Regions from separate parts of the Roseibium sp. SCP15 genome, predicted to be linked through region 3. Evidence: predicted binding sites of a transcription regulator. Region 3 holds the regulator's gene; each other region holds the start of a gene.
What was found. The regulator PhoB, encoded in region 3, activates phosphate uptake and scavenging genes when phosphate is short. The targets are predictions, from matches to a motif close to TGTCATNNANCTGTCAT.
Positions count from the first base shown of each region.

Region 1: the regulator PhoB is predicted to act here: its motif matches at 1,946-1,962, upstream of phnC (phosphonate ABC transporter ATP-binding protein).
Region 2: the regulator PhoB is predicted to act here: its motif matches at 2,883-2,899, upstream of ABLO27_RS24810 (DUF2794 domain-containing protein).
Region 4: the regulator PhoB is predicted to act here: its motif matches at 2,454-2,470, upstream of ppk2 (polyphosphate kinase 2).

Region 1 is NZ_JBDZYI010000001.1:358,398-363,957, forward strand. It holds gene ABLO27_RS01625 (helix-turn-helix domain-containing protein) at 1-11, opposite strand, end outside; gene ABLO27_RS01630 (VOC family protein) at 74-433, opposite strand; gene ABLO27_RS01635 (GFA family protein) at 472-912, opposite strand; gene ABLO27_RS01640 (DapH/DapD/GlmU-related protein) at 994-1,620, opposite strand; gene phnC (phosphonate ABC transporter ATP-binding protein) at 2,018-2,851, shown strand; gene phnD (phosphonate ABC transporter substrate-binding protein) at 2,908-3,825, shown strand; gene phnE (phosphonate ABC transporter, permease protein PhnE) at 3,902-4,750, shown strand; gene phnE (phosphonate ABC transporter, permease protein PhnE) at 4,762-5,560, shown strand, end outside.
Region 2 is NZ_JBDZYI010000005.1:389,087-394,646, reverse strand. It holds gene ABLO27_RS24825 (hypothetical protein) at 1-708, shown strand, start outside; gene ABLO27_RS24820 (Bax inhibitor-1/YccA family protein) at 881-1,663, shown strand; gene ABLO27_RS24815 (hypothetical protein) at 1,770-2,420, shown strand; gene ABLO27_RS24810 (DUF2794 domain-containing protein) at 2,431-2,820, opposite strand; gene ABLO27_RS24805 (GNAT family N-acetyltransferase) at 3,355-3,894, shown strand; gene ABLO27_RS24800 (hypothetical protein) at 3,973-4,554, opposite strand; gene ppa (inorganic diphosphatase) at 4,689-5,228, shown strand; gene ABLO27_RS24790 (metallopeptidase family protein) at 5,266-5,560, opposite strand, start outside.
Region 3 is NZ_JBDZYI010000002.1:169,707-175,266, forward strand. It holds gene ABLO27_RS08105 (threonine ammonia-lyase) at 1-794, shown strand, start outside; gene phoB (phosphate regulon transcriptional regulator PhoB) at 869-1,567, opposite strand; gene phoU (phosphate signaling complex protein PhoU) at 1,638-2,336, opposite strand; gene pstB (phosphate ABC transporter ATP-binding protein PstB) at 2,368-3,165, opposite strand; gene pstA (phosphate ABC transporter permease PstA) at 3,177-4,526, opposite strand; gene pstC (phosphate ABC transporter permease subunit PstC) at 4,526-5,560, opposite strand, start outside.
Region 4 is NZ_JBDZYI010000005.1:586,491-592,050, reverse strand. It holds gene ABLO27_RS25835 (GFA family protein) at 1-304, shown strand, start outside; gene ABLO27_RS25830 (Gfo/Idh/MocA family protein) at 377-1,384, opposite strand; gene ppk2 (polyphosphate kinase 2) at 1,488-2,396, opposite strand; gene ABLO27_RS25820 (TetR/AcrR family transcriptional regulator) at 2,576-3,205, shown strand; gene ABLO27_RS25815 (carboxyl transferase domain-containing protein) at 3,207-4,814, shown strand; gene ABLO27_RS25810 (ASCH domain-containing protein) at 4,819-5,247, shown strand; gene ABLO27_RS25805 (O-acetyl-ADP-ribose deacetylase) at 5,251-5,560, shown strand, end outside.

The DNA of each region.
Region 1 (5,560 bases), on a different contig from region 3:
TCTGTCGGCATGGCGCAATTGTAGCGGCAAATTTCTAAAAGGGGGAGTCAGGGAAGTGGTCGTCCTGGTGCCGTCAGATTTTGTTGAAAGGGCGGCTCGTAACCTGGATCGAGTTTCCGTCGGGGTCTTTGGCGTTGGCAAACTCGTATCCGTCGGCCTGATGAACAGGCCCGAAGCTCAACCCTTCAGCTTTGGCAGAGGTGCAAAAATCCTCGACCGTCTCAACGTTGAACACCAGTTTCACGGTGCTTTGCCCGGTTTTTTGCGCTTTTCCCGCCTTGTGCAACATCAATCTGGCACCGCCGTCTGGCGGTACCAGTTCGGTAATTCGGTCGCCTGGGATCTGATGCATGGAGAAACCGAAATGCGAAACGTAAAACGAAGCCGTCCGGTCTATGTCACGTACATACAGGAGAATTCGGTCCAGTCTCATCATCCCGGCCCCAGGCAGTTGCAGTGGTTCTCAAAGGATCAATCTGTATTGAGCCTGCCTTTCGTGAAGGCAATGGCCGGGTCCGAAGAATGTTCAACATCTTCTCCCAGCACCTGTGTCCATGCATGTTTGCGATGTTCATAAACGGAAAAGCGGGGAGGCGGAAACTCGGGATCAGCAAAAGCTCCGACTGGAATTGCGGTCACACCGGGCCAGCCTTCAATGACGTAGGCCAGTGTGGAACCGCAATTGGGGCAAAACCTGTAGGTCGCCTTGTGACCACTATCGGCAACGCGGGACCATTCCTTGTAGTCGCCGGACAGCTCAACGTTTTCATCTGGCCATCTGGCCTGTGTTGCAAAGGCACTGCCGCTGCGCTTCTGACACTCCAGGCAGTGACAGACGGATACTCGTACCGGTTCGCCCCGACAAACCGCACTCAGCTGTCCACATCGGCAGGATGCATGTCTCGTAATCATCGGTCTTTGTCCCTCTCCAGAGCGGAAAGGTAGCAGGGAGAGGGAAACGGTCAAACGAAGTTGTGCCAGGGAGCCGGTTGATTAGCTGTACTTTTCGATAAAGGCATCAATCGACAATTGCCGGAAATCCGGAAGGCGCGCCTTCAGCTGTTCATGCGACCAATCCCACCAGGAGATGCCCATCAGCGCCTCTTCCTGTGTCTCAGTAAAGCGCCGCTTGATCGGTTTGGCGGCGACACCGCCAACAACGGTGTATGGAGCAACGTCCTTTGAGACGACGGCACCCGCTGCAACAATCGCCCCCGTCCCGATGGTAACCCCGGCCAGAACCGTTACGTTGTGACCGATCCAGACATCATGGCCGATGGTCACCCAGTCATCCTTTCTCCACTGAAAGAAACCGGCATCGTCGTTGCCCAGGTCATAGGCAGCCGCGCGGTAGGTGAAATGATGCTGGGATGCCCGCCAGGTGGCGTGGTTGCCCGGATTGATCCGAACACGCCGGGCAATCGAACAGAACTTGCCGATTGTTGACCAGACGACATCACCTTCCTGAACAATATAGGAATAGTCGCCCATCTGGCTTTCGCGCATTTCCGTGCGCGCTCCGACTTCTGTCCAGATCCCCAGTTCACAATTCTGGACATTTGCATCCGGATGAATATTTGGCGCTTCGGTAAGGCATTGCTTCTGGGCAGGAGAGGACATGGAGGCTCCATTGGGAAGAATAGTGATAGAGGGGCCGTGTTTAACCGGCGTCGGGTGAAAGCCGGTGACGGATTGGTGACAGTATTATGACTGTATCCAGATTTAACAGCTGAGTGCTTATGGAAAGACTGGAAAATCCAGTCAAAAATACACAGTCTTCAAGGTCAATACTGCAGCAGTACTGACTCAAGGCTTCAGAGAGTGCCTGATCTTCGAAGTCATTGAATCAAAATGGCAAATCTTGAAATGCGGATCAAAGGGGCCGGAGTCGGGATCGGGGTCTTCATGGAACTGTCATAAATCTTTGATCTTTCATACAAAAACCTGTCATCTGCCTGTAATCGTCCAGTGGCTCTTGTCGCCCAGCAATACGAACAAACACGGACAGGGCTGGCGGGTGATTCAGTTTCAGGACGTCACAAAGACCTTCGGGACAAGGACTGCGGTCAACAAGGTCGGTTTCAACATAGACAAACCGCAGATGGTCGGGATTATCGGCCGATCCGGAGCGGGCAAATCGACCCTCTTGCGCATGATCAACCGGCTGACGCCGGCGACTTCAGGCCAGATCCTGTTCAAGGGGCAGGACATTCTCAGCCTAAAGGGTGGAATGATGCGCCGTTGGCAGCGTGATTGCGCCATGGTGTTCCAGCAATTCAATCTCGTGCCGCGCCTCGATGTGGTCACCAATGTCATGCTCGGCCGTCTCAACGGTCACGGCACAATGAAGAGCCTCTTCAACATCTTCAGCGCCGGCGATGTCAACGATGCGCTTGTTGCACTCGACCGCCTGGGAATCGTTCAGGAAGCGGCCAAGCGCGCCGAAGAGCTTTCCGGCGGTCAGCAGCAGCGGGTGGCGATTGCCCGTGCGTTGATGCAGGACCCTTACATGATCCTGGCAGACGAGCCGATTGCGTCCCTGGATCCGATGAATGCCAAGATCGTCATGGATGCGCTGCGTGAAATCCATGAGCGCGACAACAAGGTGGTTATCTGCAACTTGCATACGCTCGATACGGCGCGTGCCTATTGTGACCGTGTCATCGGTATGCGCGACGGGTTCCTTGTTTTTGACGGAAAGCCCGAAGAGCTGACCACAGCCGCTGCCCGTGAAATCTACGGTGCCGACGAAAGTTTCAACGAGGCAGCGACTTCCACTGCCATCGACGCCGGCCAGACCGGCTCTCAAGAATCCGCTGGTGTGATGACCCCGGCGGCAGCAGCGGTTTGAGCCGCTCGCGCACCCTTCAAACGTCATCAGATACAGACTCTCGGGGAGTGTCCCAAATGAAATTCGTTTCCAAAGTTGCTGCGCTTGCTGCCGTAAGCACGATCGCTCTGAACGCCTCGATCGCCGGTGCTTCAGAAATCACCGAGTTCCGCATTGGTATTCTGGGCGGCGAAAACGCGTCTGACCGCCTGCGCGCCTATGAGTGCCTGGAACAGAAAACCGCCGACCTGCTCGGTGTTCCTGTCAAGCTCTTCGCTCCGGCCGACTACAACGGCGTTATTGAAGGTCTGCTCGGTGGCAACCTCGACATGGCCTGGCTTGGTGCGTCCAGCTACGCAAAGGTTTATCTGACTGATCCGGAAGCTGTTGATCCGGTTCTGGTCAAGGTGAACGTCGATGGCGGTTATGGCTACTACTCCATCGGTTTTGCCCGTGTCGACAATGAGATCAACTCTCTGGAAGACATGAAGGGCAAGGTATTCGGTTTCGGTGATCCGAACTCCACTTCCGGTTACCTGATCCCATCCATCGCCATCCCGCAGGAAGGTTATTCCATGAAACCGGGTGAGTATTTCGGAGACGTTGTCTTCACCGGTGGTCATGAGCAGACCATCGTTGCTGTATCCAACGGCGACATCGACGGCGGCGTGACCTGGGCTGACGGTCTTGGTGAGTGGGAAGACGGTTATAACTCCGGTGCCCTGCGCAAGGCTTCCGACGCCGGCCTCGTCGACATGACTGAACTGCGTGAAATCTGGCGCTCCCCGGTGATCCCAGAAGGTCCGATCGTTCTGTCCAAGAAACTTCCGGAAGACGTGAAGATCAAAATGACTGCATTGATGGCGTCCCTGAACTCCATGGACCCTGAGTGTGCTTACGGTGTTGCTGCTGGTGAAACCAAAGGTTTCATGCCGATCACGCATGACGCCTACGTCAACATTGTTGAAGCCCGCAAGGCAAAGAACAAGAACTAATCGGTTCTTTTGAACCTTCGCGCGGGCCGGATTTCGGCCCGCGCTTTCATATGACCTCCGTCAAAGGACATTGGTAATGGCTGTTGCCGCACTGGAGCAGGAAATCCTCTCCTTACGAAAACGCCGCCAGCTTTATTCCCTGATGGGATTGCTGCTGGTCGTTGCGGTTCTCGTTTCCGGATATTCCAAATCGAACGAAATGAATTCCGGCGGCTTCTTGCAGGGCCTGTCCAAGTTCTTCGACTACCCGGGCGAAATCGTCGTCGAGGCCTGGGAGGCCGGACCCGCCTTTTTCGGTCTTGTCCTGCATTTTGTGCCGGCGATGCTGGAAACGCTGAACATTGCGGCAGTCGCGACACTGCTGGGCGGTGCGATGGCCGTGGTTCTGGCCATGGCTTCAACCCGAAACGTTGACAGCTGGGGCCCGCTCATTCCGGTGGTCCGGCGCATGATGGACGTCATGCGTGCATTTCCGGAGCTGATCATTGCCCTGTTTCTGATCTTTGTACTTGGCTCAAGCCCGGTGCCGGCCATGATCGCGGTTGCCTTCCATACCGCCGGTGCGCTGGGCAAACTCTTTTCCGAAGTGAATGAAAATATCGACCGCAAGCCGATTGAGGGACTGTCGGCCTGCGGTGCCAACTGGCTGCAACGCATCCGCTATGCGGTCATGCCGCAAGTCGCGCCGAACTATCTCAGCTACTTCCTGCTGCGTCTTGAGATCAACGTGCGCGCCTCGGCCATTCTCGGGTTTGTAGGCGCTGGCGGTATTGGTCAGGAGCTGCGCCGCACGATCGGCTGGGGCCAGGGGGCAGGGGATGAAACAGCGGCGATCTTCGTGCTGTTGTTCGTCACCATCATGCTGATTGACCAATTGTCTTCTTATCTGCGCGGCAAACTTGTCGGCGCCGGACGGGCTCATTGAGGAATTTCGAAATGGCTGTCGACACGCTCAATGACCCTGCCTTCGACCGTAACACGGTCTTTCAGAACATTCGCCGCCGCGCCTGGATGACGATTGGTGTTCCTGCAGCGGTCCTGCTTTATCTGACCTACACCTGGTTTGCCTTTGGAGTGCCTCAGCTTCTCTCCAAGGCCCAACCGGAAAGAGCAGCGATTCTGGCGACCGACTCTGTCGCCTATAAGGTTCACGTCACCAAACTTCTTCGCCGCGACATCATGGAAGTGGCAATCGAAGGAGAGCGGCGGGCGACCTACGCGCAAGAGGAATTGCCGGAGTGGGTCGAAGTTGATGGAACCGACGCTATTGTCGATCTAGGCCAGGGATATGAAGTCACGATCACCGGAAAGGTGATGGAATTCACGGTTCCCGACTACGGCACGATCAAGGTAACGGCCACCAACAGCGGTGTTGAAACAGAGCTGCCTCCAGGACCGGTTCCGGAGTGGTTGAAAGATGATCCCAAGAAGTTCAATGCAAGGCCGACGCTGGATCGCCGCGTTCAGGTGACACGCACCAAGATCGAAGTTCACAACTACTTCGCCGGTTGGGAAAACTTCTGGTTCCCGTTCCATTCCGAACTTCACGGATTGTCATTCAGTCAGCTCTGGGCCCTGGCGCTGTCCGACAAGCGCATCGATCCAAGCCAGTCGAACATGTCTCTGATCATGCACGATTTTCTGGGCAACCCGGACTGGCAGCACGGTGAAATTTTCACCGCACTTTTCGAGACCATCATGATGGCGGTGCTGGGTACGCTGACCGCAGCATTCT
Region 2 (5,560 bases), on a different contig from region 3:
GCGACCTTGACATTCGCTGCTCCTGCCCAGGCCGAGAGCCCGTTTCACACGGGCGTCTGGCAGTTGAACGAGGCCAACGGCCCGCGGGGCCTGGTGGTCAGCGACTGGTTGGTGTTCGAAGATGGCCTGCCGAAGCGCTGGCTCTATCGCCGTGCGGGCACAAACGATGAAAATCAGTTCGACTTCTTTACCCGGACGCTTGGCGACTCCGGTTACACACCGGTCGGGATTCGCGTTTACCGGACCGGCGAAAACTCCATGAAATACACCATCGCTGCCAAAGGTCAGGAACCGATCGAGGTATCCGCAGTTCGGCTTTCCATTCCGAACTTCGAAAATTCCTGTCTCTCTGTTGAGAAAAAGGGCAAGCGCTTCTTCGGCAATTGGGTGGGGACTTCCGGTTCAACGCTCAAGAAGCTCAATGTCGGCAAGAACAAGATCAGCATTGACGGGAAATCGCGCGATATTTCGATCGAGGAAGTTCGTGTCGGCCGTATGGGTATTACCGAGGGTGGCAAGCCGATTGCCTTCCTGACGGATGCCGGAGGCGATTATGCTGTTCTCCAGTGGTTCAAGCCGGGCGTCACGGTGGAACAGATGCGTAACAAGGAAACGGAAATTCTTGATTTCGCTGCGGAAGAAATCGTACGCAATCCGGGTGGCACCTGTGACCGGCAGATCGCCTCTCGCCTGAAAGCAATGAAATAAATACCCGGTTTTTTAAACATAATGACGTATAATGCGGGCAGAGGCATGAAGATTACGATTTTTTCAGAAATCTCGTCTTGTGCTTAAGTCCGCATTTTCCCATATGTTGAGGGAGTTGTGTTGCATGTGATCGTACATGCAAAAACCAATCTAGAAGGGGATTCACACGACCATGTCGACCTTTGACCGTCAACCTCAAGGCGCTTACACAGTCGCCGGCACACGCGCCGAGGCCGGCATTGATCAAGGCCTGCGCTCCTACATGCTGGGCGTCTACAACTACATGACCATCGGTCTGGCGCTGACCGGTTTCTTTGCCTTGGCTACTTCCATGCTGGCAACGACAACCGACCAGAGCGCTGCAGTAGCAAGCCTTGGCAACGGCCAGATGCTCACGCAGCTCGGCGTAACGCTCTACGGCAGTCCGCTGAAGTGGGTTGTCATGCTTGCACCACTTGGAATGGTCATGTGGCTGTCTTTCCGCATTCAGTCCATGAGCGCGAGCTCCGCACGTACCCTGTTCCTGGTCTATTCGGCCGTGATGGGCATTTCGCTGTCATCGATCTTCCTGGTGTATACCGGTGCATCGATCGCGCGCGTGTTCTTCATCACCGCTGCTTCCTTCGGTGCGCTTAGCATCTTCGGCTACACCACCAAGAAAGACCTGTCCGGCTGGGGTTCGTTCCTGATGATGGGCCTGATCGGCATCATCATTGCGGCGATCGTGAACATCTTCCTGGCTTCTTCCGCTCTGCAGTTCGCCATTTCCGTGATCGGTGTTCTGGTGTTTGCCGGTCTGACGGCCTACGACACCCAGCAGATCAAGGAAATGTACTACGAAGGTGACAGCGGCGAAGTTGCCACCAAGAAGTCCGTTATGGGCGCCCTGCGTCTCTACCTCGACTTCATCAACATGTTCCTGATGCTGCTGCAGCTGTTCGGCAACCGCGAATAAGCTTCAGTCACACAGACAGAAACGAGAAAGCCCGGCCATTGCCGGGCTTTTTTTTGAAGCAGTTCTTTCAAATGCATTTTACTTTCAAACGCCACGTAGCCAACAAATGTACTTTGCGCCTGTGCAACTCTCCAACCTGAACGACTTGATCGCACACCTTCGAGAGCAAATTGAGTCCAGGGACCTGATCATTGCCGGAGTTTGTGGATTGGCAGGTGCCGGAAAAACAACTCTTTGCAAGACGCTCGCCAGCAATTTTCCGGCACACACACTTCATCTCGAATGCGATCGCTTTTCTCAGTTCAGTTTTGTCGAGCGTGAGAAACGCATCGAAGAGCAGCGCCGCCTCGCGCCCGTGAACTCTGAAGAAAATCCGTTGAACTGGTACGCATGGGAAGCGATTGGCAGGTCACTGGCTGCCTTGCGGGATCAAGGTTGTTTCACGTATGAGCGCGCCTGGAACAATTGCACAGGCGAACTGGACGGAAAATATTCTCTTCAACGCACTCAGGATGCGTCAACGCTCGTACTTTGCGACGGCATATACCTTTTGCACGAACCAGTGCGCGACTGGCTCGACATGAGCATTTTGGTTGATACCCCGGAAGCAATCAGGAGAGCACGCGGCAAAGCCCGAACGACGGACGTTGACAGGCGTGACTGCATGGAACGTTTGGAGCGGATCTATGTGATCCCCTACTTTGAAACAAATATCGCCAGCGCGGATATCATCTACCGGGTGGCTGATCCTGCCTGACAGCGTATTGTTACGCCTCTACCAGGCGCAGATGCTTCTTCTTTTCCAGAACCCGCAGAACCTGGGCCAGATCGTGCCCTCGTTTCAGGATCATGCCTCCGGCCGCAACCACCGAATAGGCTCCTTGACGACGAGAGAGTTTCGGATCCTTCTCGATCCGGTAAAGCGGCATCTCCGAGGATCTTCGGAACACAGAGAACACGGCTTTGTCTTTCAGGAGGTCCATTGCATAGTCGCGCCACTCACCATCAGCAACCATGCGGCCATACAGCCTCAGGATGGTATCAAGTTCACGCCTGTTGAATGCAACAACGGGTCTGGAGGGGGGAGCCGGGTGGCTTTGCGGTTGCGGGCTCAGTCCCGCGCCGCGTTGAAACGCGCTGTCATCGGCTTCGCTCATTCCGCCTCCATTTTCGTTTGCGGTTTCGCTTCTGACGGGAAAACCACTCCAGGAATTTTCTCTGTCACCTGTCTGTCATGATGCGTTGCCTTGGGGGCAGATGGCAAGCCCGCAATCAAAGAAAGGAAATTCCGGCAAACCCGCTCCGTATTTTTGCCAAGTAAATTTTCCTCAGATTACCCAAAGAGTTAACGCTGCGGAAAGTTGCCCAGAAAGAATGCGCAAAATTCCATGATTTCGCCTTATTCCAGCCCTTGGCCAGCCATTTTGCCTACCCATATTGAACTCATACCCTGATGGGTGTGACCAGTAGGGACCGCGGAATGCATTAGCCCCCCAGCCCCCCGGGGTTTTTACCGGTCAACCAGATTTAATGAGTCAAACATCAGGGCAACTGAAGGGCCGGCGCTATGCCGGCCCTTTTCATATTCAGCCTCACTCCGCTATTGCCATCGTAAGTTTTGCCGATTCCATCGCACAGCCGGATCACTTTTCACATTTCCCGTTACGAATGCCTCTTTTCCGACGCATCGCTTGCTGTATCCTTTTTGCAGGATGACTACAGACCTGATCGATCTCCGTGCGGCCCGAACCGCTGATTGCGAGGCGCTTGCAGGCATTCACACCGAAGCCTGGCTCGGCGCCTATCGTGGAGTCCTGCATGGCGTCGACCTTCAAAAAATGGTTTCGCGCAGAGGCATTGGCTGGTGGCGCGGCGCGCTTTCGCGTGGCGTCAACATCAGAGTTCTAAGCATCGCCGACGTCCCGGCAGGCTACGCGACTTACGGACCGTGCCGACTGCGTGGCACAGGCATGGACGGGGAAATCTACGAGCTGTACTTGAAACCGGAATATCAGGGCCTTGGATTTGGGCGAACTCTCTTCACCAATGTCCGCGAAACTCTTGCCTCCAAGAACATGGCAGGTCTGGCCGTTCAGGTTTTGAGCGACAATCAGCCAGCACGAAATTTCTATCGGGCCATGGGCGGCAAGCTGTCGGCAAAGTCCTGGTACAGGATTGGCGGACGGCGTATGGAGCTCTCCATTTACACCTGGTTGCCCGACATTCCCTGATACTTGCCAAGGTCGTTTTCGAACTCTCTTGACCTTGGCGTTTGGTGAACCGGTCACGTCTCGAAATGTTTCAGCGGATCAATGCAAGACCCCGGGCTTGCCCTCGATAAGCGGGCCACGGGAGCAATCGTGCTTTCCGGCAAGCCTGTCTGCGACGTTCCGTGCAAGAACATTGGCGTTTTTGTTGGCCTGCGCATCGATCCGGGCAATCTGGCAAATAGCTCCCCCCGGATCAAGCTGGGTAACGATCAGAACACTGCCGGTCTTCCCGCTGTCGTCCAGGGTCGGAAACCAGCGAAGGATCGTTGCGAAGGCAACTCCATCCCGCAAACGCCACTCCAATGTCTCGTTGATCGTATTGAAATTCGGCAAGGTCTGCGCCGCTGCAGGTTCACGAGCGGCGGATGGGCCGAAAGAAACAAACATGCGCAAGTCACCTTCCGCGACATAAACCTTCTGCCCCTGGAAGCCTGAACACTCCCACGAACCACCAAAGGTGCCTTCTTTGGATGCTGGTTCCGTTTGGGAGCAATCCTGCAGCCGGATCTTTGTGTAAGTGCTCGTGATTTCAGCCGCTTCTGCGCCAGTCCCCTGCCCTTCCAGCACTGCTGCGGAAAAAATCAGGAACGCCAACTTCTGGCACAGGTTGAATTTCCCCATCGACGCACTCTCCTAAATCAGCGGCTGTCATCATAGACACACTTTCATCAATTAGGTGCAATGCAATAATTAAAGGCTTGAACTTCTCGGGCTGGATTGCGATAGACGGCGCAAAGATCAACAGGAGTTTTGCGATGCGTATCGACGCTGTGCCGATTGGCAAGAACCCGCCGGAAGACATCAACGTCATCATCGAAGTGTCGATGGGCGGCGAACCAATCAAATACGAAATGGATAAAGAAGCCGGCGCGATGTATGTCGACCGGTTCCTGTACACCCCTATGCGGTACCCGGGGAACTACGGCTTCGTTCCGCATACGCTGTGCGGCGATGGCGACCCGATCGATGTGATTGTCGTCAACCAGCGCCCGGTCGTGCCTGGCGCCATCATGAACTGCCGTCCGATCGGCGTTCTGCTGATGGAAGACGAGTCCGGCCAGGACGAAAAGATCATCGCTGTTCCGACCCACAAGCTGACCAAACGGTACGACAACATCAACGATATTGCCGACCTGCCGGAAATCACCATCGCCCAGGTGAAACACTTCTTTGAACACTACAAGGATCTGGAACCGGGCAAGTGGGTCAAGGTCACCGGCGTCGAGGGCATGGAAGCAGCCAAGAGACTGGTTTCTGAGTCTATCGTCCGCGCACAAAAAGAAGCTGCCGAATAAGCTGCCAGACGATTTTATGACGAGGCTGTCGCATGATCTAACGGTCGGCGGCAGCCTCGATTCTTTCCATGTCCTGATCGGACAGACCGAAGTGATGGCCAATTTCGTGGATCAGCACATGCGCAACCACGTCGCCAAGAGGATCATCCATAGCGGCCCAGTAATCCAGGATCGGCCTTCTGAACAACCAGATCCGGTTCGGCATCTGGCCGGTTCGATCAGAATCGCCACCCTGCGCAAGTCCCTGGCCTTCAAACAATCCCAGAAGGTCATGAGGGTCTTCAATCGACAGCGCATCAAGGACATCATCTGGCGCATAGTCGGCAAGGCTG
Region 3 (5,560 bases):
CACGCGGTGTCATCACCGTATCAAGTGGCAATCACGGTCGTGCCGTCGCCTATATGGCAAGGCAGCTGAACATTCGTGCCGTCGTCTGTGTCACCGAAATCATACCTCCCGAAAAGATTGGCGGGCTGTACGATTTCGGGGCGGAAGTGATCGTTCACGGACAAACGCAGGATGACGCAGACGCGGAAGCGCGGCGCATTGCGGAACGAGACGGCCTTCTCTTTGTATCTCCTTTCGATGATCCGCATGTCATCGCCGGGCAAGGCACCATCGGCCTGGAGCTGCTGGCCGACCAGCCGGCCCTCGACATTGTCTTCGTTCAATTGAGCGGTGGCGGGCTCATGGCCGGAACCGCCAAGGCGCTGAAGAGCCTGAAGCCGGACATCAAGGTCATTGGGGTTTCCCTTGAGCATGGGGCCGCCATGATCGAAAGTATCAAGGTCGGCCATATCGTCGAGGTCGACGAAAAACCTTCCATCGCCGATGCCCTACCCGGCCCGATACCGGCCGACAACCAATACACCTTCGCCATGTGCAGGAAACTGGTAGACGACTTTGTTCAGGTGCCGGAGAGTGAAATTCTCGAAGCGATGAAGTTTATTCTCGCCAAGGAAAAATGCCTGGTGGAAGGCGGTGCAGCAGCCGGGGTTGCCGCCATGAGGCGGTATGGCTCGCTGCTTGAAGGGAAAAAAGCCGCAACTCTTCTCACCGGGAACAACATCTCTCTTGATCGAGCGTTGTCAGCGTTCGGGCTCAAGGATGCGCAGCAATCAGAAACGTTCTGGATAAGCTGACCGGAGCGGCCATGCGGCCGGACAACCGGTTCGGGCGGGTGAGCACTCCACCCTCCCGATGTTTTCAGCCGTAGTCAGCTTGCCATCGAAAACTGATCATTAAATGCGTAGCCGGCACCGCGCACCGTGCGGATCGGATCCTTGGCCTTGCCCTTGTTGAGCGCCTTGCGAAGTCGGCCGACATGGACGTCGACCGTGCGCTCGTCGACATAGACATCATGGCCCCATACGCCGTCCAACAGCTGCTCTCGAGAGAACACCCGGCCCGGGGAGGTCATCAGAAATTCCAGAAGGCGGAACTCGGTCGGCCCCAGGTGAATTTCCTTGGTATTGCGGCGCACCCGATGGGTTTCACGGTCAAGTTCGATGTCACCCGACCGAAGCATTGTGGAAACAACTTCCGGGCTTGCGCGGCGGAGGATCGCACGGACACGAGCCATCAGCTCAGGCACGGAAAACGGCTTGACGACGTAGTCATCTGCTCCGGTTGAAAGACCTCGAATGCGCTCGGCTTCTTCCCCGCGGGCCGTCAGCATGATGACAGGCAGACGCTCGGTATCTTCACGCGCGCGAAGCCGGCGGCATAGTTCAATGCCCGACAGCCCCGGCAACATCCAATCCAGAAGGAGGAGATCGGGCTGGGTTTCCCGCAACCGGATTTCAGCTTCATCACCACGTGCACAGGACTCGACCGAGTATCCTTCCGCTTCCAGGTTGTACCTCAACAGAAGGCTAAGTGGTTCTTCGTCCTCAACGATAAGCACCTTCGGCATACGTTCTCGCTCCAGTTTCGGCAGCAGATGCTGCCGTTCCGGTCACCAATTTCCAACCGGGTTCCAGCTGTCAGACCGCGTGGGTCGTCTCGTCCTGTTTTGCACGGTCTTCCGGCAGACGATCGCCAGTCACCATATAAAAGACGTTTTCAGCAATGTTGGTTGCATGATCGCCAATACGCTCGATGTTCTTGGCACAGAACAGAAGATGGACGCATTGAGTGATCACGCGGGGATCTTCCATCATGTAGGTCAACAGCTCCCGAAAGAGCGATGTGTAGATCGCATCGATTTCAGCGTCGGCTTCCTGAACGCGTCTCGCCGCTTCCGCGTCCTTGCGCGTATAGGCGTCCAGAACCTGCTTCAGCTGTGCAAGGGCCAATTCGGTCATGTGTTCCACACCGATGGCCAGTTTCTTGGACTGAAGATTGCTGTCGATCGCGATCGTCCGTTTGGCAACGTTCTTGGCCAAATCGCCAACACGTTCCAGATCGTTGGCAATGCGCGTCGCGGCGGTGATTTCCCGCAGGTCCTGCCCCATCGGCTGGCGACGGACAATCATTTCGATCAGCTTTGCTTCAATGTCCTGATGCAAGGCGTCCAAGCGTTCGTCCTGCTGAACCGTGACGCGTGCCAGTTCGATATCTTGCGAGACCAGTGCGGAAACAGCATCAGCAAACGCTTTTTCCGCCAGACCGCCCATTTCGGCGACCTTGCCGGCCATTGCGGTCAATTCGTCGTCATAGGCCGTGACTGTGTGTTCAGACATCCAGTGTCCCTTTCAGAATTCGCGTAGCCACTTAGCCGAAGCGGCCAGTGATATAGTCCTGCGTACGTTTGTCTTTCGGATTTGTGAAGATGTCTTCGGTCGGACCTTCTTCGACGAGAATGCCGAGATGGAAGAATGCGGTGCGCTGCGATACACGGGCTGCCTGTTGCATCGAGTGCGTCACGATCACGATCGTGTAGTTCTCGCGCAGCTCATCGATCAGCTCTTCGACCTTTGCCGTCGCAATCGGGTCGAGAGCCGAGCACGGCTCATCCATCAGGATCACTTCCGGGCTGACCGCAATGGCCCTGGCGATGCACAGGCGCTGCTGCTGACCGCCGGACATCCCGGTACCCGGCTCGTCCAGCCGGTTCTTCACTTCTTCCCAAAGACCGGCTTTCTGCAGGCTTGAGGAAACGATTTCGTCCAGATGCGCCTTGTTGCGGGCCAACCCGTGAATGCGCGGGCCGTAGGCAATGTTGTCGTAAATGGACTTGGGAAACGGGTTCGGTTTCTGGAACACCATACCAACCTTGGCGCGCAGTTGCACCGGGTCAACCTTGGGGTCGTAGATGTCCTCGCCGTCGATCCTGATCGACCCTTGCACGCGGCAGATATCGATCGTGTCGTTCATGCGGTTCAAGGTCCGCAGGAAAGTCGACTTGCCGCAACCGGACGGTCCGATGAAGGCGGTGACGGATCGCGGCTGGATTTCAATGTCCACATCTTTGATCGCATGCGTGTCACCGTAGTAGACCTGCACGTTCTTCGCGGAAATCTTGCTCTCGGTCATTTCCACCGACTGTTCAATATTCGACATCTCGTTCATCGGATCATTCCTTACCAGCGGCGCTCAAACCTGCGGCGCAGGATGATCGCGAGAATGTTCATTGTGAGGAGGAACACCAGAAGGACGATAATTCCACCCCATGCTTTTTCGTAAAATGCGTAGTCCGCGCGTGCCGCCCAGGTGTAGATCTGCGCCGGCATTGCGGAATTCGGCTCCGTGAACCCTGCGATGAAACCGTCCGGATATCCGCGCGCAACAAAGCCGACCATACCGATCAGGAGCAGCGGAGCCGTCTCACCCAAAGCCTGCGCAAGCCCGATGATGGTGCCTGTCAGGATACCCGGCATCGCAAGCGGAAGCACATGGTGGAAGGTTGCCTGCATTTTCGAGGCACCGATCCCCAGTGCGGCATCACGGATGCTCGGCGGTACAGCCTTCAGCGAAGCTCGCGTTGAAATGATGATCGTCGGCAGCGTCATCAGTGTCAGAACAAGGCCACCGACAAGCGGAGCCGACTGCGGCAGGTGCATGAACTGAATGAAGACCGCGAGACCAAGAATACCGAACACGATGGACGGAACGGCAGCCAAGTTGGAAATGTTCACCTCAATCAGGTCCGTGAACCGGTTCTGAGGCGCAAATTCCTCAAGGTAGATCGAAGCGGCCACGCCGATCGGCAGGGACAGGAACAGAACCACCAGCATCATGAAGAATGACCCGACCACGGATGCACCGATGCCTGCTCCACCCGGATTGTCCACGCCGGAATCGGCACCGGTGATGAAGTTCCAGTTGAACACAGTCTTGATGACCTTGGCCTCGACCAGAGCGTCAACAATGTCCAGATCGGACTTCTGCAGGAAGCGGCTGTCGGTAAGCGTCTCGCGGGTCACACGGCCGTTCATGTAACCGTCAACACGGGAGGCGGCTGCCAACTCAAAGCCGGTTTCCTTGCCAAGACTGTCCGGATTGGCCCGGAAGTGTTCGCGAATGGTGCCTCCGGTCTTGCCGACGATGCGCTGGATCGCAGCCGCATCGAACGGTGCGGAGACACCGCTTTCCGTCATCTGGCCATGCAGCGCATCAATGAAGAACTTTTCGTAGGCTTTCGTCTTGAAGAGCTCTTTTTCAGCTGCGTCGAACTGTTCCTGCGTGAGCGTAAATTCGACTTCGACTACAGTCCTGGTAAACGCCGGAATGCCCTGTGAGACGATCGACGTTGCCAGGACGACCAAGAAGAACAGGCCGATTGCAATCGCGGTTATGCCATAGGCCTTGAACCGCTTCTCGGCTGCGTTCCGCTTACGGGTCAGGTCATCGATGTGATAAAGGGACCTGGACTTCGCCGCAGCCTTGGCGGTGTCGGCAGCCGCTTCGGGAGTGAGTGTCGTATCGGTCATCAGTCATACTGCTCCCGGTATTTGCGCACGATGTAGAGCGCAACGATGTTGAGGCCCAAGGTCACCACGAAAAGCGTCATGCCGAGCGCGAACGCCACCAACGCGACAGGGGATGCGAAATCGGCATCACCGGTAAGCTGGCTGACGATCTTGGCCGTAACGGTGGTCATGGCTTCAAAAGGATTGAGACTTAGTCGAGCCGCCGCCCCTGCTCCGAGAACCACAATCATGGTTTCACCGATGGCACGCGAGGCTGCCAGCAGGATGGCACCGACGATCCCAGGCAGGGCAGCCGGCAGAATCACCTGCTTCACGGTTTCTGACTTGGTTGCACCAAGGCCGTAGGACCCGTCGCGCATGGCCTGTGGAACGGCATTGATGATGTCGTCCGACAGCGAACTCACGAACGGGATCAGCATGACCCCCATGACCAGGCCGGCTGTCATGACCGCGGTTCCCGCTTTCATGATGCCGATGCCATTGTCGCCAAAGACCGACAACAGAAGAGGTCCAACCGTCAGCAGCGCGAAGAGACCGTAAACAATGGTCGGGATACCGGCCAAAACCTCAAGAAGCGGTTTGGCAATGGCACGCACGCGCGGGCTTGCATATTCGGACAGGTAGATCGCAGCGAAAAGGCCGATCGGAACGGCAACCGCAAGTGCCACGAATGAAATGTAGAACGTGCCCCAAAGCAGAGGAATGATGCCCAGTTCCGAGTCGCCACCGCGTCCGGAGAAGCTTGGCGACCAAGTCAGGCCGAAAAAGAAGTCGGCCGCCGGATAAAGGCGGAAGAATTCCACTGTATTGAACACCAGGGACAACACGATGCCGATGGTGGTCAGGATCGCGATGGAGGCCGCACCGATCAAAATGGCCCTGATGCCCTTTTCAACCGTGTTGCGTGCCCAGAAATCTGCCCGTGTCTCTCTCAAGCCCCAAAGTGCACCGGCAATTGCCACCAGAATGACGGCAATCGTCATGTAGAGATTGCCGGTCGCAGACAGGACCCGGTACCGTTGCGCCGCGCGCAA
Region 4 (5,560 bases), on a different contig from region 3:
CGACGTCAGCATCACTGGCGGACCAGTCATCACATCCAGTCAGAACGAAGCAAGCGGGCGTGTAACATGCGAAAAATGTGGCGGTTGCGTCGCCAACCACAAACCGAAGGTCAACATGACAGTCGTCTACCCGATGACCCTCGCGGGGTCCGGCCTCAAATATGAACCTGCCTGTCACATCTTCTATAGCGAAAGGGTCATGGATTTCGCTGACGGCCTGCCCAAGTTCGCAGACATGCCGGAGAAAATGGGCGGCACCGGCAAACGGATTGAAGAACCTGAAACAACCGGCTGGTGCGAATGAACAAGGCCCCGGAATTTCGCTCCCGAGGCCTTTGGACATTTTCCGGACTTTCTTGAAGACCTCAAAGCAGGCTTACTTGATCTCGACCCATCCACCCTTGTCCGCAGACGCAAACACGGCATCCAGGATTTTCATGTTCTGGATCGCATCTGCAACCCCATAGGGCAGCGGCGCTTCACCCGAAATGGCTCGACCGAACACATCGACAAGTTCCGCATACTGGTCGCACGGCGGGATTGTCAGTGTCTCGGCGGATCCGTCTCCAAGGATTGAACCATCGTCCAGCCGCAGCGGAACAGCTTCGCCCTGCGGAGCATTCACCGGAATGACGATTTCCAGGCGCTTTTGCGTACCCATCAATTGAAAACGCTGGAAGGGTGTCAGCTGAGTCGAGACAGTGAAATCCAGGTGCCGGCCACCACCGAAATCCATCATCGCGCTGGTCATCCGGTCGACCCCGAATTCAGGATCCCGGTCAATCAGCGAAACAACGCGCTGCGGTTCGGCCTCGAAGAAATACCGCCCGGCCAGCATGGTGTAACACCCGATATCCAGGAGAGCGCCCCCGCCTAGCCCCGGCAGGTTGCGAATGTTTTCAGGATCGGTGTTGAAGAAACTGAAGAACGCCTGGATCGCCTTCAGTTCTCCCAACTCTCCTGAGCGCACGATCTCGCGTGCCTTGATCCATTGCGGATGCGCGCGAACCATGAAGCCTTCCGCTACCAATCTGTCCTTTGGCAACGCAAGCAACTGCTCCGCTTCTTTCGCATCCAAGGCAATCGGCTTTTCGCAAAGGACATGCTTGCCGGCCTCGACGGCTTGAATGGTCACGGGCACATGCAGATGGTTCGGCAAAGGGTTGTAGATGGCGTCGATATCCGGATCGGCCAACAACTCTTCATAGGAACCATAGGCTTTTTCGATGCCGAGCTCGCTGGCCGCATCCCTTGCGACCACAGGACTGCGGGAGGCAACGGCTGCAGCAATTCCGGTTTCGGAGCGCTGAATGCCGGGAATGACCTTTTCGCGGCCGATTTTTGCGGTCGAGACGATGCCCCACCGGATCTTTCCGTTTTCCATTCTCACCTACTCCCTGTGCCGAGGTACGCGCCTCAAATGACATGAAAGAAACCCGGCCTGCAAGGCCGGGTTCCGTGTTCACGCAAGTGTGTGAGAGATTATCTCAATATTTTTCCGGCACATAGAGATGCTCAGGCAGCACCTTGCGCTCGTAATCGGGGTTGAAACGTCGTTCCGGCAAGGTGATCGGGTCATGCGGAATATCCTCATACGGCATAAGCGACAGAAGATGGTCGATACAGTTGAGGCGTGCCTGTTTCTTGTCGTTGCCCTCCACAATGAACCATGGTGCTTCGGGAATGTTGGTGCGCTCGAACGTGTCTTCCTTGGCCTTGGTGTAATCCTCCCAGCGAATGCGGGATTCCAAGTCCATCGGTGATAACTTCCACTGTTTGAGCGGATCGTGAATACGCATCAGAAAGCGCAGCTGCTGCTCTTCGTCCGTGATCGAGAACCAGTATTTGACGAGGCGGACACCGGAACGGACGACCATGCGCTCGAACTCCGGAACATCGTTGAAGAATTGCTCAACCTCATCTTCCGAGGCAAATCCCATCACGCGCTCGACACCAGAGCGGTTGTACCAGGACCGATCGAAGAGAACGATTTCGCCGGCTGCCGGCAAATGCGGAACATAGCGCTGGAAATACCATTGGCTCTTTTCCCGCTCGGTCGGAGCCGGCAGGGCGACAACCCGGCAGACACGGGGATTAAGCCGCTGGGTGATCCGCTTGATAACGCCGCCCTTTCCGGCAGCATCACGGCCTTCGAAGATGACGACGATCTTTTCGCCGGTATTCTGCACCCAGTCCTGAAGCTTGACCAGTTCGGCCTGCAAGCGCAGAAGTTCGTGAAAATAGGTTTTCCGGCAGAGCGGGGACTTGTGTCTTTTGTCGGAGATGAACTGAAGGTCCTTGGCAACCAGCAGGTCATCAATCTCCATTTCCAGCTCTTCGTCCAGGCTGTCTGCCCATTCGGCTTCGACCCAGGTCTTTGCGCTGTCGTCCCTCATCAATCGATCCTCTTGAAAATTGCCGCGTAGTACTCCGAAACTCTGGACAGCTTAACCATGTAAGTTTTTTGACAGTTCCCCCAGTTCACAACTCAAAATTATCTTCGACATTGATTTCGCGCAAAACAAGGCTTGTAAATGAATGAACGTTCATTTATAGATTTTTCGAGGAGGACATCATGGCCACCAATGCCACCAAACCTCAGAGCCGCGCGAAGGGCCTGGAGACTGCTGGCCGCGTTCGCAAAGCAGCTCTCAAGCGTTTTGCCGGTGCGGGCTACGCGGCTGTGTCGATGCGCGAGATCGCAACAGATGTCGGCGTTCGTCCCGGCGCCCTCTACAATCACTTTCCGACCAAGCAGGACATCCTCAAGGACCTGATGCTGTCTCATATGACAGACCTTCTGAGGGCGTGGGATGCTGCCGTATTTGCGCAAGACACCGATCCGCTGGAGTGTTTTGTCCGCTTCCATATCCGTTACCACCTGGAACGGGCCGACGAGGTCTTCATTTCCTATATGGAGCTGCGCAATCTCGAACCGGAAAATTTCGCCGTGATCGAGGCGGAGCGCCGTCGCTACGAAGCCATCCTCACCGATATTCTGGAAAAAGGGGCCGCAAGCGGGCGTTATGCAGTTGAAGACGCGCGCGTCGCCACGCGCGCCATCATTGCCATGCTGACCGGCATTCCGACCTGGTACCGCGAAGGCGGACATCTTTCAGAACAACAGATCGAAGACCTTTACCTGAACATGGTGCGCAAGGCAGTCGCACCGATTGCCATCAATTCCCAAAGGGAGACCGGGTGACATGAGCATCCTGAAATCGAACCTCTCGCCGAAGAGCGAACAGTTCGCGACCAACAAGGCTGCCCATGAAGCTGCCATGGACGCCGTCAAGCAGGCTGCACAGACTGCCCTTGATGGTGGGGGTGAAAACGCGCGCCAGCGGCACCTCTCCCGCGGCAAGATCCTGCCGCGCGAACGGGTTTCCCGCCTGCTTGATCCCGGCTCGCCCTTTCTGGAAGTCGGCATGCTCGCTGCCCACGAGATGTATGACGGCGCGGCTCCTGCCGCGGGCATCATTGCCGGCATCGGACGTGTGGAAGGTCAGGAAGTGATGATCCTCGCCAACGACGCGACCGTCAAAGGTGGCACCTACTACCCGATGTCGGTCAAGAAGCACCTGCGCGCCCAGGAGATCGCCGAGCAGAACAATCTGCCTTGCGTCTATCTGGTCGACAGCGGTGGTGCCAACCTTCCCAACCAGGACGAGGTCTTTCCGGACCGGGATCACTTCGGCCGGATCTTCTTCAATCAGGCGAACATGTCCTCAAAGGGCATTGCTCAGATCGCGGTTGTCATGGGCTCCTGCACAGCAGGCGGCGCATATGTCCCGGCGATGTCCGACGAGACAATCATCGTCAAGAACCAGGGTACGATCTTCCTGGCGGGCCCACCCCTGGTAAAGGCGGCGACGGGCGAGGAAGTCACGGCGGAAGACCTTGGCGGCGGAGACGTCCACACCCGCCTTTCCGGTGTCGCCGATCACCTTGCCCGCGATGATGCGCATGCCCTTGCGCTCGCCAGACGCTCGATCGCCAGCCTGAACCGGACAAAGTCGGTCAGCCTTGCGCTTCAGACACCTGAAGCCCCTCTCTACGATCCGGATGAAATTCTCGGAGTGGTCCCGGCCGACCTGAAGACCCCTTATGACATTCGCGAAGTGATTGCCCGCGTTGTCGACGGCTCCCGGTTCGATGAGTTCAAGGCACGTTACGGCACCACTTTGGTCTGCGGCTTTGCCCATATCCATGGCATGCCGGTCGGCATCATCGCCAACAATGGCGTCCTTTTCTCCGAAAGCGCGGTCAAGGGCGCGCATTTCGTCGAACTCTGCTCGCAGCGCAAGGTTCCTCTGGTTTTCCTGCAGAACATCACCGGTTTCATGGTTGGCCAGAAGTATGAAAGCGGCGGCATTGCCAAGGACGGCGCCAAGCTGGTGACGGCGGTGGCGACAACGTCGGTGCCAAAGATCACCATGCTGGTCGGCGGTTCATTCGGTGCAGGCAATTACGGCATGTGTGGCAGAGCCTATTCACCGCGCTTCCTGTGGACCTGGCCCAACTCCCGCATCTCGGTCATGGGCGGCGAACAGGCTGCCGGTGTGCTCGCCACCGTCCGCCGCGATGGCATCGAGCGCAAGGGCGGCAGCTGGTCAACCGAAGAAGAACAGAACTTCAAGCAACCGATCATCGACCAGTTCGAGGCCCAGGGACATCCTTTATATGCCACCTCCCGCCTTTGGGACGATGGTATCATCGATCCGCGCAAGACCCGCGACATTCTGGGCTTGTCCCTGTCAGCAGCCTTGAATGCTCCGATCGAAGACACACGCTTCGGTATTTTCAGGATGTGATCCGATGACGCTGGAAGAACTGAAACAAAAGTATCCCGGTGCCGAGACGTTCAAGTTCGGCGACAGTGAGGAGCTGAGCAACGATCTGATCGCGCTCGTTCGCAGCGGAAAGAAAACGGCAACCTGTGGCGCATTTCGGGATTTCGAAGATGGCGGAGAAGTCATGCCGGTACCAGGACGCAGGGACATCGCCCTGAACTGGGACGGGTCGCCAGCGCTCGTCCTTGAAACAGTGGACGTGTTCATCACGCGCTATTGCGATGTTGATGAGGATTTTGCGCTCGCGGAAGGTGAAAACGAAGACCTAGCGGGTTGGCAACAGGGTCACAGCCGGTATTTCGAACGCAATGGTGGCTTCGATCCCCAGATGAAACTGGTCTGCGAGCGTTTCAAGCTCATCGAAGATCTCCAGAGCGAGCAAAGTGGAAGGTAGGCCATGGACCGGATCAAGACCCTTGTCGGCGACATCACCAGAGTGGAAGTCGACGCCATCGTGAATGCAGCCAACTCCTCCCTGTTGGGCGGAGGCGGCGTTGATGGCGCCATCCATCGTGCTGCAGGCCCGGAGCTCGTCCACGAGTGCCGTCTGCTGGCTGGTTGCAAGACTGGTCAGGCGAAAATTACCAAGGGTTACAAATTGCCTGCCAAGCACATTGTTCACACCGTTGGTCCGGTCTGGCGCGGAGGATCGGAAGGCGAGCCCGATCTCCTTGCGCAGTGCTATGAAAACAGCCTTCGCGTCGGGT